DNA from 2 places in the Gordonia sp. G4 genome. Region 1 is predicted to be linked to the other one. Evidence: riboswitches for the same ligand, from Rfam matches in the RefSeq annotation. Region 1 holds a riboswitch; the other holds the start of a gene.
The links. A riboswitch is a leader RNA that binds a small molecule or an ion and turns the genes downstream of it on or off. The one in region 1 is predicted to bind cyclic di-AMP.
Positions count from the first base shown of each region.

Region 2: linked by a shared signal. The riboswitch ahead of AC3B5T_RS12840 (transglycosylase family protein) and the one ahead of AC3B5T_RS22760 (C40 family peptidase) in region 1 are both predicted to bind cyclic di-AMP.

Region 1 is NZ_CM173442.1:5,041,584-5,049,440, reverse strand. Features, by position in the region: gene AC3B5T_RS22770 (DEDD exonuclease domain-containing protein) at 1-1,308, opposite strand, end outside; gene AC3B5T_RS22765 (hypothetical protein) at 1,555-1,785, shown strand; cyclic di-AMP (ydaO/yuaA leader) riboswitch at 1,893-2,124, shown strand; gene AC3B5T_RS22760 (C40 family peptidase) at 2,141-2,824, shown strand; gene AC3B5T_RS22755 (NlpC/P60 family protein) at 3,057-4,094, shown strand; gene AC3B5T_RS22750 (hypothetical protein) at 4,101-5,504, shown strand; gene AC3B5T_RS22745 (glycosyltransferase family 4 protein) at 5,504-6,628, shown strand; gene AC3B5T_RS22740 (AMP-dependent synthetase/ligase) at 6,670-7,857, opposite strand, start outside.
Region 2 is NZ_CM173442.1:2,868,737-2,876,593, forward strand. Features, by position in the region: gene AC3B5T_RS12810 (protein kinase domain-containing protein) at 1-1,435, opposite strand, end outside; partial or broken gene AC3B5T_RS12815 (RCC1 domain-containing protein) at 1,563-3,715, opposite strand; gene AC3B5T_RS12820 (hypothetical protein) at 3,817-4,089, shown strand; gene moaC (cyclic pyranopterin monophosphate synthase MoaC) at 4,095-4,607, shown strand; gene AC3B5T_RS12830 (MogA/MoaB family molybdenum cofactor biosynthesis protein) at 4,600-5,091, shown strand; gene AC3B5T_RS12835 (molybdenum cofactor biosynthesis protein MoaE) at 5,088-5,534, shown strand; gene AC3B5T_RS12840 (transglycosylase family protein) at 5,678-6,298, opposite strand; cyclic di-AMP (ydaO/yuaA leader) riboswitch at 6,305-6,488, opposite strand; gene AC3B5T_RS12845 (MoaD/ThiS family protein) at 6,746-6,994, opposite strand; gene moaA (GTP 3',8-cyclase MoaA) at 7,006-7,857, opposite strand, start outside.

The DNA of each region.
Region 1 (7,857 bases):
CATGAGTCGGCGGGCCGCGGTGACCCGCGGGGAGTAGTCGGGGACCGTCTGCGGCTGCGCGGTGGCCGCTCGGCACGACCCGGGGCGTCGTCTCCCGTCGGCATCGGGACACCAGTGGTAACCGTTGGCGCCGAGCCGCTTCGTACACGTGCGCAGACCGGCGGCCGCCGAGATCACATCGGCGACGGTCGCCGCGCCGGTGCGATTCCCGACCGGGCCGATGGACTCGTCGGTGGGTGTGCGGCTGACCTTCAGACGAGGGAAGCGTTCCTCGGTCAGGGTGACCCACCATCCCTTGTGCGGCTGTGTCGACCGCCGGTTGTACGCCGGCGCGTGTGCGCCGAGCAGCCGCAGTTCGCGTACCGCCGCCTCGAGCGGGTGGGAGCATTCCACGATGTCGACCCGGTGCGCGAGGAGCACCATCTCGGCGATGCGGCGGCGGGGGTCGCCACCGGTGAAATACGACCGGACCCGACGGCGTAGGTCCACCGCGGTACCGACGTAGAGGACCTCGTCGGACGGGCCACGGAAGAGATAGACGCCGGGACGCGACGGGATGTGGTCGGCGAGACCGCGTTTGGCCCGGAGTCGCGGGTCGGTCCGCGGCAGATAGGACGTCAGGTCACCGACGGTGGCGATGCCCTGGTTGCCGACGCGCTCGAGGAGCCGGTGGAAGACCTCCACCGTGGCGCGGGCATCGTCGAGTGCCCGGTGCGTGGGGCGCACGGAGACGTCGAACAGGTCGGCGAGGGCGCTGAGCTTGACCGTCGGCGCCTCGTCGCGCGTGAGGATTCGCCGGGCCATGGTCACCGTGCACAGACTCAGGCTGAACGTCCACGGGAGCTGGAGCCGGATCGCGTTCTGACGCAGGAAGCCCATGTCGAACCGGGCATTGTGCGCCACCAGGATCGAGCCGCGGGCGAACTCGAAGAACGAGGGCAGCACCGACTCGATACGCGGTGCGTCGGTCAGCATCGCGGTGGTGATTCCGGTGAGGGTGACGATCTGGGGCGGGATGGGTCGACCGGGGTCGACCAGGGTGGCGAACTCGCCGATGATCTCGCCGCCACGGATCTTCACCGCGCCGATCTCCGTGATCCGGTCACGGGCCGGATCGGAGCCGGTGGTCTCGAGGTCGACGACGACGAGGGTCGTGTCGAAGAGCGAGCGGTCGCTGAACTCGTTCGATGACTCGCCGGTGACCCCCTGATCGGCGGCCTCCAGGTCGGCGAAGGTGAGCTGCCCCGCGGAGGAGCCGGCCACGCTGGTCTGCGTCACCCGGCGAACATTAGTTCGATCCACCGACATCGCGATGACGGCACACCGCGTACTCGGCCTGTGACTGGTGTGACTGCTGGGTCGACGACTGTTCGACGGGATTTGTCGGTGGGTGCTCCTAGTCTCCACCTGGACGTGAGAAATGCGGTGCTCTCACGGTGACCACGACCCCTACGAGGGCCGACACGGCCCCGCCTCACCAGATGAGATGGAGATCACACGATGTACGTCGACTGTGCACGATGCCCCGCCCGTCCCGTCGCTTGCGACGGGTGCATGATGACGGTGCTGTTTGGCGGTCCGAGCTGGGACGATATGCCCGACGAAGGTGGAGTTTCGGTAACGGCGGCGACGGTCGAGGCGGACGCCGAGATCGACCTCGCGATCGACGTTCTGCAGGCTGCTGCAATGGTGACGAGTGGCGCTGCACGATCTGCAAGATCGGCGAAAACCGCAGTTCAGGCACCAGATCGACGCGCCTCTGTGACGGTCCTCAGGGCCGGCTGAAAATCGGCCGAGGTTTGGCTGTCTGTCGCTTAGTGGACAGAGCGCATCCGATTTCGTAACCTTTCTGAGACCTTTGCGGAGCGTCCCGCTTCAACAGAAGTGGTCCGCAGTAGTCACCGCTCAATCGCCCTTGCGGCGAACCGGGGAACCACAACCTTCGGGCGGGCTCGTCGGAGCGCATCACCACGGATGCGTCTCACGCGAATCCGTTCCGAATCGGGGTGAATCGCGTTGCCACGCATGAGTGTCCAGTGGATACCTCATGCGCGAAACACGCGTAGGGCCACTCTTCCGGCCCGAACCCGACAGCTAACTCGGTCGGCGGTAGAGGAAGATCTGAAGGAGAACTCGCTTCGTGGCCAAACATCGTTTGGAACAGCCCAATCGTGGCAGCACGGTCGCCAAGAAGGCGGTGATCGCCGGATCGATCACGCTCGGTTCGCTCGCCGCAGCCGCCGGCCCTGCTCTCGCCGCCCCGGTCCACACCCCGCTGGGGACTTTCGAGATCCCGGCCCTGCCCGGTGCGAAGGCCCCGGACGCCAAGCCCGCACCCCCGGCGACGCCCGTGAAGAAGTCGCCCGCGGCCACGGTCGAGATCCCCAACCTGGGACAGTTCACCGTGCCGGGCATCGCCCCTGACCAGATTCCCCAGCAGTTCCGTCCGCAGGGCGGCGCGCCCCTGGGCCAGCCGCAGCTGACCGCGGGTGAGAAGGCCGTCAAGGCCGCTGAGAGCAAGATCGGCTCGCCGTACTCCTACGGTTCCGCCGGCCCCAACGCATTCGACTGCTCGGGTCTCGTCTACTGGTCCTACAAGCAGGCCGGCAAGAACATTCCGCGCGACAGCTACGGCCAGCTCGGCGGCGGACGTGCGGTGTCCTACTCCGAAGCCAAGCCGGGCGACGTCATGATCTTCAACGGTGGCGGCCACGCCGGCATCTATGTCGGCAACGGCCAGTTCGTCCACTCGTCCAACTACGGCACGCCGGTCAAGCGCGACGCCGTCAAGGAGTGGACCCTGACGGGAATCCGTCGTTACTGACGACAACCGAACACGGACAGACTGAGCACGAGGGTCTCGGGACGGGCGGATCGCGTGGATTGCGATCCGCCCGAACCAGTCCAGGGGGCCTGTCGGCGCCCTAGGGTGGTCGACGGGACGTGGGGCACGGGTGACGGGAGGCCCGGGTTGCTCAGGATCGACGAGCACACACGAGGGAGTGAGTAGGACCGTGCTGATCGGGGAGGGGCGGGCTCGCGTCATGCGGCCACCCATGCGTTCGCGTCCGCTGATGTTCGCGGTCTGCGTCCTGTCGGCGCTCGCCGTGCTCATACCGACGATCTCAGGTGGTGTCGGGGACGCCCGTGCGGTGCCCGCGCGCTCGGCCGATCAGCTGCTCGACCGCTACAAGCAGCTCGGCATCGACGCGGAGAAGACCACCGAGGCGATGCACAACGCGAAGATCGAGTACGACAAGCAGCGCGGCATCGTGGCAGCGGCCAAGAGGGCGGCGGCCGAGGCGCAGCAGACGCTCGACAGGAGCCGCGCCCAGCTGGCGGTGCACCAGAACCGCGTCGACGCCATCGTGCGCGCCAGCTACCAGGGCGCTCGCGTGAGTGGCCTCTACGCGGTGATGATCAGCGACTCGCCCCAGGCACTTCTCGACCAGATGTCGGGCCTGGACATGATCTCGCGTCAGGCGTCGGCGGATCTCACCGCCATCAAGAAGGTTCGCGCACGCACGGAGATCGCGAAGAAAGACGCCGAGCAGACGGCGGTGGCGGCCTCCGAGGCGGTCTCCCGCGCCGAGCGGGTCCGCGGTGATCTGCAGACGAAACAGGCCGACCTGCAGCTCCAGGCGATCCAGATCCGGGCGATCTACAAGTCCATGACCGGAAAGCAGCTCGCCGCGCTGCGCGGACCCACCTTCGACTTCGATCCGCGTCTGGTGCCCAGGGGTACCGCGGCCGGACTGATCGCGGTGCAGGCCGCACTCACCCGGATCGGTGACCCGTACGTGTGGGGCGCCACCGGACCGAGCTCATTCGACTGTTCCGGCCTGATGGTCTGGGCATTCAAGCAGGCGGGCAAGACCATCCCGCGGTCGAGCGAGGCCCAGATGGGTGGCGGGACCGCCGTCGACCGCAACGATCTGAAGCCCGGCGACCTGATCATCTACTACCCGGACGCGCATCACGTCGGCATGTACGTCGGCGACGGATATGTCATCCATGCCTCGACCTTCGGCGTCCCGGTCAAGGTCGTGCCGATCGACGAGGCAGGCCCGTACAACTCCGCTCGCCGGTTCTAGACCACGGTGATCTCACGGCGTCGGCGTGCCGGCCTGTCGTCGGCGGTCGTCGCGCTGGTCGTCGTCGGCACGTTCACCGGATGCGGCACGGGTGATCCGCTGGGGGGAGCGAGCCCATCGGCAGGAGCGGAGTCGACGCCGAGTTCCGAGGTCAACGTCTACGAGCGTGATCGTGCCGCGGGGGTGACCAGGCTGCTCGACTCGCTCACCGAGACCGTGCGTTCCGGCGACATACGGGCGATCGGGACCCTGTTCGACACCGCCGCCACCCCCGCGTTCAAGAACAGATTCCTCACCGCGACCAGTACGTTCGCGCCCCGCCGGTTCACGCCGCGCAACGATCGTTCCGGCACTCTGCGGTTCGCGAGGTTCCGGTATCAGCTCGCGCCCACCGAGGAGGCGGAGGTCCTCGTCCCCGGCGAGCTCCAAGAACTCCTCGACGCCGGGGGGAGTTCGGACTCGTGGGTGGTACCGGTGGAGCTGCGCTACGCGCTCGGCGGCGAGACCGTTCCGGGCATCGCCGAGGCCGAGGTGGTCGTCGGCACCCAGTTCGTGGTCGCCCGCCACGGCGACGAGTGGCGCCTCGTCGCCGATGCCGAGGCGCTGGGTCGTGACCCGTCGCCCACCCAGATGTGGGAGCTGCCCGGTCTCCAGGTCGCCGACACCGCGACCGCGGGCGGCACGTCGGTGGTCGCGTCGTACCCGCGAACCGGACCGGCGGTGACGGCGCTGCGGCGTGAGCTGCCGGCCGCGGTCGATGCCGTCAGTGACTTCTGGGGCGACTCCTGGGATCGCCGCGCCGTCATCGTGGCGACCGCGACCGACGACGAGTTCAGCGCGCTGGTGCCCGACGGGCGCGCGGCCACCGACACGGCGGCGGCCGCGACGGTGTACAGCAGTGTCGACCTGGTGCAGCGCACCGCGACCGGACAGCGGATCATCCTGACCCCGGCGGTCCGGGAGCTCGCGCCCCCGACACTCGCCGTGGTGCTCCGGCACGAGCTGACGCACGTCGCCGCCCGCACCTCCACCGCGCTCGACGCGCCGCTGTGGATCACCGAGGGGGTGGCCGAGTACGTCGGCCGCAAGGGCACCTACACGCGGTTCGCCGACGCCGCTCCCGATCTGACCGCGACCGTGCGCGCCGGCGCCGTGCCCGCGGGCCCACCCGCCGACGCCGACTTCGCGATGGACGGGCAGACTTCACAGGTGGCTTATCAGAGTGCGTGGTCGTTGGCGGCCTACGTCGCCGATCGGTTCGACGAGGTCCGACTGAAGAAGATGTACGTGGGGGTCGCGGCGTCGGCCGTGCCCACGGCCCAGGACGCGGCGATCGCCTCGAGCCTCGGGCTGACGCGTGCCGAACTGCTCGCCGGGTGGCAGCGCTGGCTGGTACGGCAGGCCGGCTGATGGCCCGGACGTTGCTGCTCACCAACGATTTCCCGCCCCGGCCCGGCGGCATCCAGTCCTACCTCCAGAATCTCGTGGACCTGCTGCCCCCGGAGGACGTGGTCGTCTACGCGCCTCGGTGGCGGGGCGACTCGCACGAGAAGTTCGACGCGGCGGCGGCATACCGGGTGTACCGGCACCCGACGACCCTCATGCTGCCCACTCCGTTCGTCGCGCGGCGCGCCGCCGAGATCGTGCGCCGAGAACAGATCTCGACGGTGTGGTTCGGGGCGGCCGCACCGCTGGCCGTCCTGGCGCCGGCGATGCGTCGTGCGGGCGCGCAGCGGATCGTCGCGAGCACACACGGTCACGAGGTCGGCTGGTCGATGCTCCCGGGCGCGCGACAGGTGCTGGGTCACATCGGTCGCCACACCGACGTGATCACCTTCGTCAGCCGCTACACCCGCGGCCGTTTCGCATCGGCCTTCGGTGCCCGCGCGGCCCTGGAACATCTGCCCCCAGGCGTCGACACCGAACGTTTCGCCCCGGATCCGGTGCTGCGTCAGCGGTTTCGTGAACGTCTCGACCTGGGGGAGCGGCCGACGATCCTCTGTTTGTCGCGACTTGTGCCGCGCAAGGGTCAGGATGTCCTGATCCGCGCGTTGCCGTTGATCCGGCGCACGATTCCCGACGCCACGCTCGTCATCGTCGGCGGTGGTCCCTATGCGAAGACCCTGCGCGACCTCGCCGCCGACACGGGGGTGGCGGGTGAGGTGATCTTCACCGGTTCGGTGCCCGCCGACGAACTCGCCGCCTACCACAACATCGCGGACGTGTTCGCGATGCCGTCCCGCACGCGGGGTCGTGGTCTGGACGTGGAAGGGCTGGGCATCGTCTACCTGGAGGCGTCGGCGTCCGGCGTGCCCGTGGTCGCGGGCCTGTCCGGGGGTGCCCCGGAGACCATCGAGGAAGGGGTCACCGGCACCGCCGTCGACGGCACTGATGTCGACGCCGTCGCCCTGGCGATCCTGTCGATCCTCGGTGATCGCGCCGCAGCCGCCGAGATGGGCCGGGCGGGACGGCGATACGTCGTCGAGAACTGGCAGTGGAGCCAGATGGCGGCCCGCCTACGCCAGTTGCTCTGAGGAGCAACCGGCGCAGGCGGCCCACGCCGCCGGCGCCGGGCTCAGCGCTGGTAGATCGCCTCGATGTCGCCGGCGAACTTCTGCACGACGACGTTGCGCTTGACCTTGAGGGTCGGCGTCATCTCGCCGGTCTCCTCGGTGAAATCGGTCGGCAGGATCCGGAACTTCTTGATCGACTCGGCGCTGGACACCGTCTTGTTGGCGAGATCGACGGCCGACTGCACCTCGGCCCGCAGGTCGGTGTCGTCGGCGAGATCGGCGACCGTCGCGGACGCCGGCTTGCCGGTGCGTTCCTTCCACGCCGGGAACGCCTCGGGATCGATCGTGATGAGTGCGGCCACAAACGGTTTCGCGTCACCGACGACGGTCGCCTGCGAGATCAATGCATTGGCGCGGATGACGTCTTCGAGTCCGGCGGGGGAGACGTTCTTGCCGCCCGCGGTCACGATCAGCTCCTTCTTGCGGCCGGTGATGGTGATGAATCCATCGGCATCCACGGTGCCGAGGTCACCGGTGTGGAACCATCCGTCGACGACCGCCGATGCGGTGGCCTCCGGATTCTGCCAGTACTCGGTGAAGACCACTCCGCCGCGCAGCAGCACCTCGCCGTCGTCTCCGATCCGAACGGCGTTGCCCGACAACGGCTTCCCGACGCTGCCGATCTTCGATGCCGACGGTGTGTTCACGCTGAAGGCCGCGGTGGTCTCGGTCAGCCCGTAACCCTCGAACACGGGCACGCCGACGCCGGAGAAGAAGTGGCCCAGGCGGGCGCCGAGCGGAGCGCCACCGGAGATCGCCATCTGGCACTCGCCGCCGAGGGCGGCGCGGAGCTTCTTGTAGACGAGCGCGTCGAAGACGCCGTGCTTGACCTTCAGCGCGAGGCCGACCTGCCCCTTCTCCTTCGCCTGCGAGTAGGCGATCGCGGTGTCCGACGCGGCGTCGAAGATCTTGCCCTTGCCGCCGTCGTGGGCCTTCTGGCGTGCGGTGTTGTAGACCTTCTCGAAGACGCGCGGCACCGACAGGATGAGCGACGGTTTGAAGACGGCGAATTCGTCCACCAGGTTCGGGATGTCGCTGGTGTGCCCGACCTCCGCGCCGGCTTCGATGGCGACGAGCGTGATGGCCCGGGCGAGCACGTGGGCGAGGGGCAGGAACATCAGCAGGCGCTTGGAGTCGCGAGCGATGACCTTGTCGAGGATGTCGCCGGCCAGGACCGCCCGTACCTCGGA
Region 2 (7,857 bases), 2.2 Mb from region 1:
TGAGGTAGCCGCCGGTGGCGACCGCGGTGGCGTTCGAGACGCCGGTCACCGGGACCGGGCGGGTGTGCGGCGTCGTGGTGCCGTCGCCGAGCTGACCCGTGTCGTTGTCGCCCCAGCAGTGCACGCTGCCGGTGACCACGGCACAGCTGCTGCCGAAGTTGGTGGTCACCACCGGCTGCGCGACGGTGGCCTTCTCCGGGTCGTCGACGGTGCTGCCGATGACGGCCAGACCGACGACGGCCGCGACCACGAGCAGCAGGACGGCGCCGAGCACGCCGGCGATGATCAGCCCGGTCCGCTTCTTCTTTGCCGGCGGGACCGGCGGCATGCCCGGGTATCCGGGTTGGGGCTGGCCGGGTTGCGCGTGCGGGCCCGAGAGGTGGGGCGCCGAGGAGTACATCGGCTGCGGTCCCGACGGTTTGTTCATCAGTGGCTGCGGCCCCGACGGCCCGGTCATCGTCGCCTGCGGAGGAGGCGTGTACTGGCCGTGGGGTGGGCCGAAGTGCTGCTGGGGTCCCGAGGGGTGCCCGGCGGACGGGCCGCCGGTGCCGCCGCCGACGAGGGTGGGCGGTGGCACCGAACCGGCGACCATCGTGTTTCCCTGCGCCGCAGGCGAATCGAGAGCGGACTTCAGCGCGGCCGCGAAGCTGCGGCAGTCGGGGTAGCGGGCCGCGGGGTTCTTCGACAACGCGCGCTGGAACACCGGGTCGAGGTGGGCGAGGTCGCCGCGCAGCTGGCCGATGTGAGGGACCGGACGCTGGATGTGTCCAAGCATCACCGAGGGCTCGGACTGCCCCACGAAGGGAGGCTGTCCCGCGAGCAGGGCGTACGCGGTGCAGGCCAGCGAGTACTGGTCCGACCGCGCCGTGGCGTCGGCGCCCTCGAGAGTCTCCGGGGCCGAGAAGGCGACCGTCCCGATGAAGGAATGGGTGCCGGTCAGGTTGGCCGAGCCGGCGAGTTTGGCGATGCCGAAGTCGAGCACCAGGGCGCGTTCGACGACGCTCGTGGCCGGGTCTCGCGTGACGAGTATGTTGGCGGGCTTGATGTCGCGGTGCACCACGTGGTGGCGGTGCGCGTAGTCGAGGGCGTCGGCGACCTGGGTGACGACCGTGGACACCTCGGCCGGCGTCAGGCGCTCCTCGGTGAGGTCCTTGCCGTCGACGTAGCTCATCGAGAACCACGGCGAGCCGTCGGAGATCCCATACTGATGGATGGTGATGATGCTGCGATGGTCGAGTTTCGCGGTGGTGCGTGCTTCGTTGGTGAAGCGCTGGTTGAAGCCGGGCTGCGCACTGACCGCCGTGGAGATGACCTTCAGGGCCTCGCGCCGTTCCAACTGCAGGTTCTCGACGAGGTACACCTCGCCCATACCGCCCGCGCCGAGCTGAGAGACCACGCGATAACCGGCGATGTGGGTGCCGGGACTCAACGGCACGGCGTCACCTCTTCCTGGACTTGGCGCCCGACGGGTTTCCAAATGACTGCTCTCGCAGACGTATGCAGGGACGATACCGAAACCGGAGGGGCCCGGGGCACCCTTCAACCGGATGACGGGACCGTCGTCAGAACGTGACCTGCGTGGGGGTCGGACGGTCGTCGGTGCCGCCGACGCCGAGCTGCCCGGTGGCGTTGAAACCCCAGCACCAGAGGTACGACGACGCGAGCGCGCACGAGGTCCGCTCGCCGGCGGATACCGCACTCACATCGGACAATTCGTTCACGCGGGTGGGCGCCGGACGGTCGGTCAGCGTGCCGTCGCCGACCGATCCCCAGGCGTTGGCGCCCCAGCAGTACGCGACGCCCCCGGCGAGTGCGCAGGTGGTGTTCGACGTGCCCGTGCTGATGGACTCGACCTCGCCGAGGCCGGTCACCGGCGTCGCCGTGCGGCGCCCGTAGGTGCTGCCGTCGCCGAGCTGCCCGAAGTCGTTGTTGCCCCAGCAATACGCGCTCGCCCCGGCGACCGCGCAGGCGGTGGCGGCGCCGGCGGAGACCGAGGTCGCGCCGTCCAGGTCGGCGACCCGGGTCGGGCTGGCCCGATTGGTGGTCGTGCCGTCGCCGACCTGCCCGTTGTCGTTGAGTCCCCAGCAGTAGGCGTCGCCCGCGGCGACGGCGCAGGCGAAGTTCACGCCGACGCTGATCGCGGTCACGTCGTCGAGGCCGCCGACGCGGACCGGTCGGTACTGATTGGCGGCGGAGCCGTCGCCGAGCTGGTCGAAGTCGTTGGTGCCCCAGCAGTACGCCGCGCCCGCCGAGATCGCGCAGGTGGCCCAGTTGGCGGTCGATATGGCGGTGACGTCGGCGAGGTCGGCGACCCGGGTCGGCGTCAGGCGCGCGTCGGTCGTGCCGTCGCCGACCTGCCCGTAGTCGTTGTTGCCCCAGCAGTAGGCGACGCCCTCGGCGATCGCGCAGCTGTTGGGGCCACCGGTGCTGATGGCGGTGACGCCGCTGAGATCGGCGACCCGCGTGGGCGTCTGGCGCGTGTCGGTCGTGCCGTCGCCGATCTGGCCGGCGGCGTTGTCGCCCCAGCAGTACGCGGTCCCGTCGCGGATCGAACACGTGGTACCGAGACCGGCGCTGAGCTGCGCCTGGGCGTCCGTGGCCGCCAGGGGCGACGACCCGGCATCGGTGGTGGCCCCGTCGTCAGAGCCGCCGAGGGTGACGACGCCGATGGCGACCACGGCCGCGAGGACCGCGACCGCGACGACCGCGGCCAGCGCGAGCGGCCACCGGCGCCGGCGCGCCGTTGTCCGCGCCGGAGGTGTCGGGGGCGGGGGAGTGGGAGGTGCCAGGGCGGGCGTGGGGGTGGAGCCCCAGGCCAGGGTCGGGTCCGCCGGCGATCGCGGCGGGATGACCTGCGTCGCCGGGAGGGGGCGCGTGGTCGGTCGTCGGCGCCGGCCCGGTCGAGCGCGGCGTGCAGATCCGCGGCGAACGCGCGGCAGGTGGGATACCGGTCGAGCGGGCCGCGCGCGAGTGCACGGTCGAAGACGGGGTCGAGCGCGGCGAGCCCGGGTCGATGGGTGCTGATCCGCGCCGGCCGTGTCGTGAGCTTCGCGACGATGTGGCGCGTCTGCGTGTCGGCGTCGAACGGGGTTGTGCCGGAGAGCAATTCGTAGGCCGTGCAGGCCAGGGCGTACTGATCCGACGCGGGGCCCGCCGGTTTGCCGTCGAGGATCTCCGGCGCCGCGTAGACGAGGGTCCCCACGAACGACGACGGCGCGGTCAACGTGGTGGCGGTGGTGAGTTTCGCGATCCCGAAGTCGAGCACCACCACGCGGTCGAGGGCGTCGTCCATCGCGCGTCGCGTGATCATGATGTTGCCGGGTTTGATGTCGCGATGGATCACGCCGTGCTCGTGTGCGTAGTCGAGCGCGTCGGCGACCCGGGAGACGACGGTCGCCACCTCGTCCGGGCGGAGCGAGGCGCGGCGGAGGTCGCGCCCGTCGAGGTGGGTCATCGTGAACCAGGGGTCGCCGTCGGTGACGCCGTAGTGATAGATCGTCACGATGGCGGGGTGGTCGAGCGCCGCCGCGGTCTGCGCCTCGCGGCTGAACCTCCGCGCGAACTCCTCGTCGACGGTCTCGGCGATCGAGATCACCTTGAGGGCCTCGCGCCGACGCAGTTGGGGGTTCTCGACCAGATAGACGGTGCCCATTCCACCGCTGCCCAACCGCGTGATCACCGGGTAGCCGGCGACCTCGACTGGCTGGGCGGCCATGGGCGTCTCCTGGTGGCGTGACCTGTGTTGCGACGACGATAGCCCCTCGCACGGCCGTCCTGCCCTGACACGGCACTTGTTCATCCGAACGACATGGCACAATGCTCGACGTGGCAAACAAATCTGGCGCTGAAACATCCACCCCCGGCGAAGCGGGTGCCGGCACCGGCCGAGTCGTGAAATCCGATGGCCGCAAGAAGCACTACGTCGACAACGGCTGGCCGCAGGACGACAACGGCGACGCCGCCGAGCATGCCGTCTCCGAACTCGCGACCCACATCTCCGGTGCGCTGTCGCCGTTCGGCGACACCGAGTTCCCGCTTCCGGTCGACGAGCTGCCGTTCGTGCAGTCGAAGACCATCGTCAACCGCTGACGTCGATGCCCACCGGAGGCGACGGCGGCTCCCGGCTGAGCCACCTCGACGCCTCCGGGTCGGCCCGCATGGTCGACGTCGGGGCCAAGCCGTCGACGAAGCGTCGCGCTGTCGCCGCCGGCACGTTCCACACCACCGCCGAGGTGATCGGCCTCCTCAGTGAGTCGAGGCTGCCCAAGGGGGATGTGCTCGCCACGGCGCGCATCGCCGGGATCATGGCGGCCAAGCGGACCGACGAGCTGATTCCGCTGTGCCACCAGTTGGCGTTGTCGTCGGTGGAGGTCGACTTCGCGATCGGTGCCGAGACGATCGAGGTGACCGCGACCGTGGCCACCTCCGGTCAGACGGGCGTCGAGATGGAAGCGCTGACCGCGGTCGCCGTCGCCGGCCTGACACTGCACGACATGGTCAAGGCCGTGGACCGACGCGCGCAGATGGACGGTATCCGCCTCCTCGCCAAGACCGGAGGCAAGTCGGGCGACTGGTACCGCGACCCGGCTGACCCGGCCGATGACTGATCCGGGAACACCACGCGTCGCTCGTGTCGTCGTCGCGTCGAACCGCGCCAGCAGCGGTGTCTACGCCGACCGGTCCGGCCCGATCATCGAGGCGTGGCTGACCGAGCAGGGCTTCCGGGTCGACGAGTGCGACGTCGTGGCCGACGGCCCACCGGTCGGCGATGCCGTCCGCGCCGCGATCTATGCCGAGGTCGACCTCGTGATCACCACGGGGGGAACAGGTCTGACGCCCACCGACCGGACTCCGGAACAGACCCGGCCGCTCCTCGACTTCGAGATCCCGGGTCTGGCCGCCGAGATCCGGTCGGCCGGGCTGCCGAAGGTGCCGACCGCCGTCCTCTCCCGCGGGCTCGCCGGGGTGGCCGGCACGACGCTCGTCGTGAACCTGCCCGGTTCGACGGGCGGGGTCCGCGACGGGCTGGGCGTACTCGCCGGCGTCGTCCACCATGCACTCGATCAGATCCGCGGAGGCGACCACCGATGACCGGAGATGCCGGCACCCGCGTGGTGCACACCGCTGTCGTCGACGAGCCGATCACGCTGGCAGACCACGAGGCGATGGTCGCCGCTGCCGCCGAGGGCAAAGCCGGGGCGGTGGTCGGCTTCGTGGGCGCCGTCCGTGACCACGACGGCGGGCGAAAGGTGACCGCCCTGCACTACTCCGGGCATCCCACCGCGACGAAGGTGCTGGCCGACGTCGTCGAGGAGGTCTCCGCGGTCGACGGCGTGCGGGCGGTCGCCGTCTCCCACCGGGTCGGCGACCTCGCGATCGGCGACATCGCCTTCGTGGTCGCGGTGGCCGCCGACCATCGTCGGGCGGCGTTCGAGACCTGCTCGCGTCTCGTCGACGAGGTCAAGTCCCGGCTGCCGGTCTGGAAGCACCAGTTCTTCGACGACGGCACCGACGAGTGGGTCAATTCGGCATAGACCCGCTGGTTGAGCCGACCCTCGCTGGTCGAGCCGACCCCCGCTGGTTGAGCCGACCCCCGCTGGTCGAGCTTGTCGAGACCATTGGAAAAGGGCCCCGCACGGATGATTCATCGTGCGGGGCCCTTCGTCTGTGTCCCGGATCAGGGGTTGGGCAGCAGGTGCTTGTTGTCGTTGAACAACTTGATCTGGTCCTGGTTCAGCGAGACACCGCTGTCCTTGGCCGCCTGCCAGAGGTTCTTGATCTCGGGGCTGACGCCGGCCTCGGTGAGGGCGTCGGTGACCTGCTTGGCGACGTCGTCGGTCGTCTTGGCCAGGTCGACGCTGCCGTTGCCGCCGGGGAGCACCGGGGCGATCTCACGCGGGGTGTCGGTCGGCGCGCTGCGCGGGGTCGAACCCGAGAGACCGGTGCCGCAGGTGGGCCAGGCGCCCTTGCCCTGCGATCCGAGCACGCGCTCGGCGACGACGATCTGCTCCTCGCGGGAGGCCTGGTCTGCGGTCGGGGCGAACTCGCCGCCGCCGTGGCCGGTCCAGGTGCTCGGCGAGAACTGCAGGCCGCCGTGGTAACCGTTGCCGGTCGCGATGGCCCAGTTGCCACCGGATTCGCACTGCGCGACCTGGTTCCACTCGGCGTCGGTGGCCGCATTGGCGGTACCGGTGCCCAGGAGGGCTGCTCCGCCGCCGAGGACTGCGCCGGTGAGGGCGACCTTCGTGATGGTCTTGGCGGCCGTGCTGGTCGTCTGCTTGCGATGACGTCCGGACATGTATGTGTTTCCTCTCTCCACGCGCCTACGAAGTCAGCTGTCGGGTTCGAGCGAGAGGTGCTCGGCCCCGGTCGTCGCGGTGGTCGCCGCGGCTTCCGGGACTTAACCCCGAGGACACCTGGTGTGGTGTCCGGTCTCAGGGGATGAGGTTGGGTCCCCCGTCCTCGTTCCTAGATTGCTTGTCGTTCCCACCGGCGGAACGAGGCTCGGCGCGGCCGGTGGGACGTTATGTCTTGGTTGCTGTGTCGTGACCTCCGAGGAGGACGCTTCGTACAGTACGTCGTTCGTTGGACTGAATCACCTGGCTGAACGCAAGCGATTTTCGGCCCGGATCCGGGTCTTCCGACCCACTTTGGGCGTCATCCCAGTTCAACGGGTTAGTGGCCGTCCCGTGCCCATCCTGTTACTCCACCGTTATGTGACAAAGGTCACATGCGCGGTGTGGCGTCAGCCACCGGCAAACGGCGGGAGAACGTCGAGTGTCGTGCACGTGCCGAGTGCGCGCGTCCGATCGGAGAACGCGATCTCGTCGCGCAGATACGAGCAGCGTTCGAGAACCGTGGCGAGGGAGGGGTTTCCGGCGGCGAGGGTCTCTTCCAGGACGCGGAGGGTGGTCGTCGGGTCGATCTCGACGACTCTCTCCTCGGCGCCGGCCGCGGCGCGCGCGGCGGCGAAGAATCGGACTGTGAGCTGCATCGGACGCGAGCCTAGCCGCCGATCGCCGACATCGGTCGGTCCGGTTGCCGGAAGCCCGCGGCGTTCACCTCGTGACCGGCCGCCTTGGCCCACATGTTGCCGCGCCACAGGTGTGCGAGCGCGGCGTCGATCTCGTCGTCGGGGAGTGTGCGCAGAGCGGTGCGGACATCGGTTTCCGACGTCGCGAACAGACAGTTGCGCAGCGTCCCGTCCGCGGTGAGCCGGGTGCGGTCGCAGTCCCCGCAGAAGGGCTCGGTGACCGACGCGATGACCCCCACGCGCGCGGGCCCGTGAGATCCCTGGTGACCGTCCACGAGCCACGTGGCGGCCGGAGCACTCCCGCGCGGCGCGGGATCGGGCAGGAGGGTGAAGCGCTCACGCAGCGTTGCGAGGATCTCCCGGGCGGTCACCATCTGCGCTCGCTGCCATGCGTGGTCGGCGTCGAGGGGCATCTGCTCGATGATCCGCAACTCGTAACCGTGCTCGAGGCAGTACGCGAGCAGGTCCGGAACGCCCGCCAGATCCGCGCGGGCGGGCACGACGGCGTTGACCTTGACCGGGTCGAGTCCGGCGCGGCGCGCCGCCGCCAGGCCGTCGAGCACGTCCGTCAGCCGGTCTCGCCGAGTGATCTCGGCGAATCGGGCGGGGTCGATGGTGTCGAGCGAGATGTTGATGCGGTCGAGGCCGGCGTCGACCAGGCTCGCCACCCGTCGTGGCAGTCCGAGTCCGTTCGTGGTCATCGCGATCTCGGGGGCCTGGGGGAGGCCGGCGACGGCCGCGATGATGTCCTCCAGATCGCGCCGCAGCAAGGGTTCACCGCCGGTGAACCGGATGCGGTCGATACCCAGGTCGCGAACCGCGAC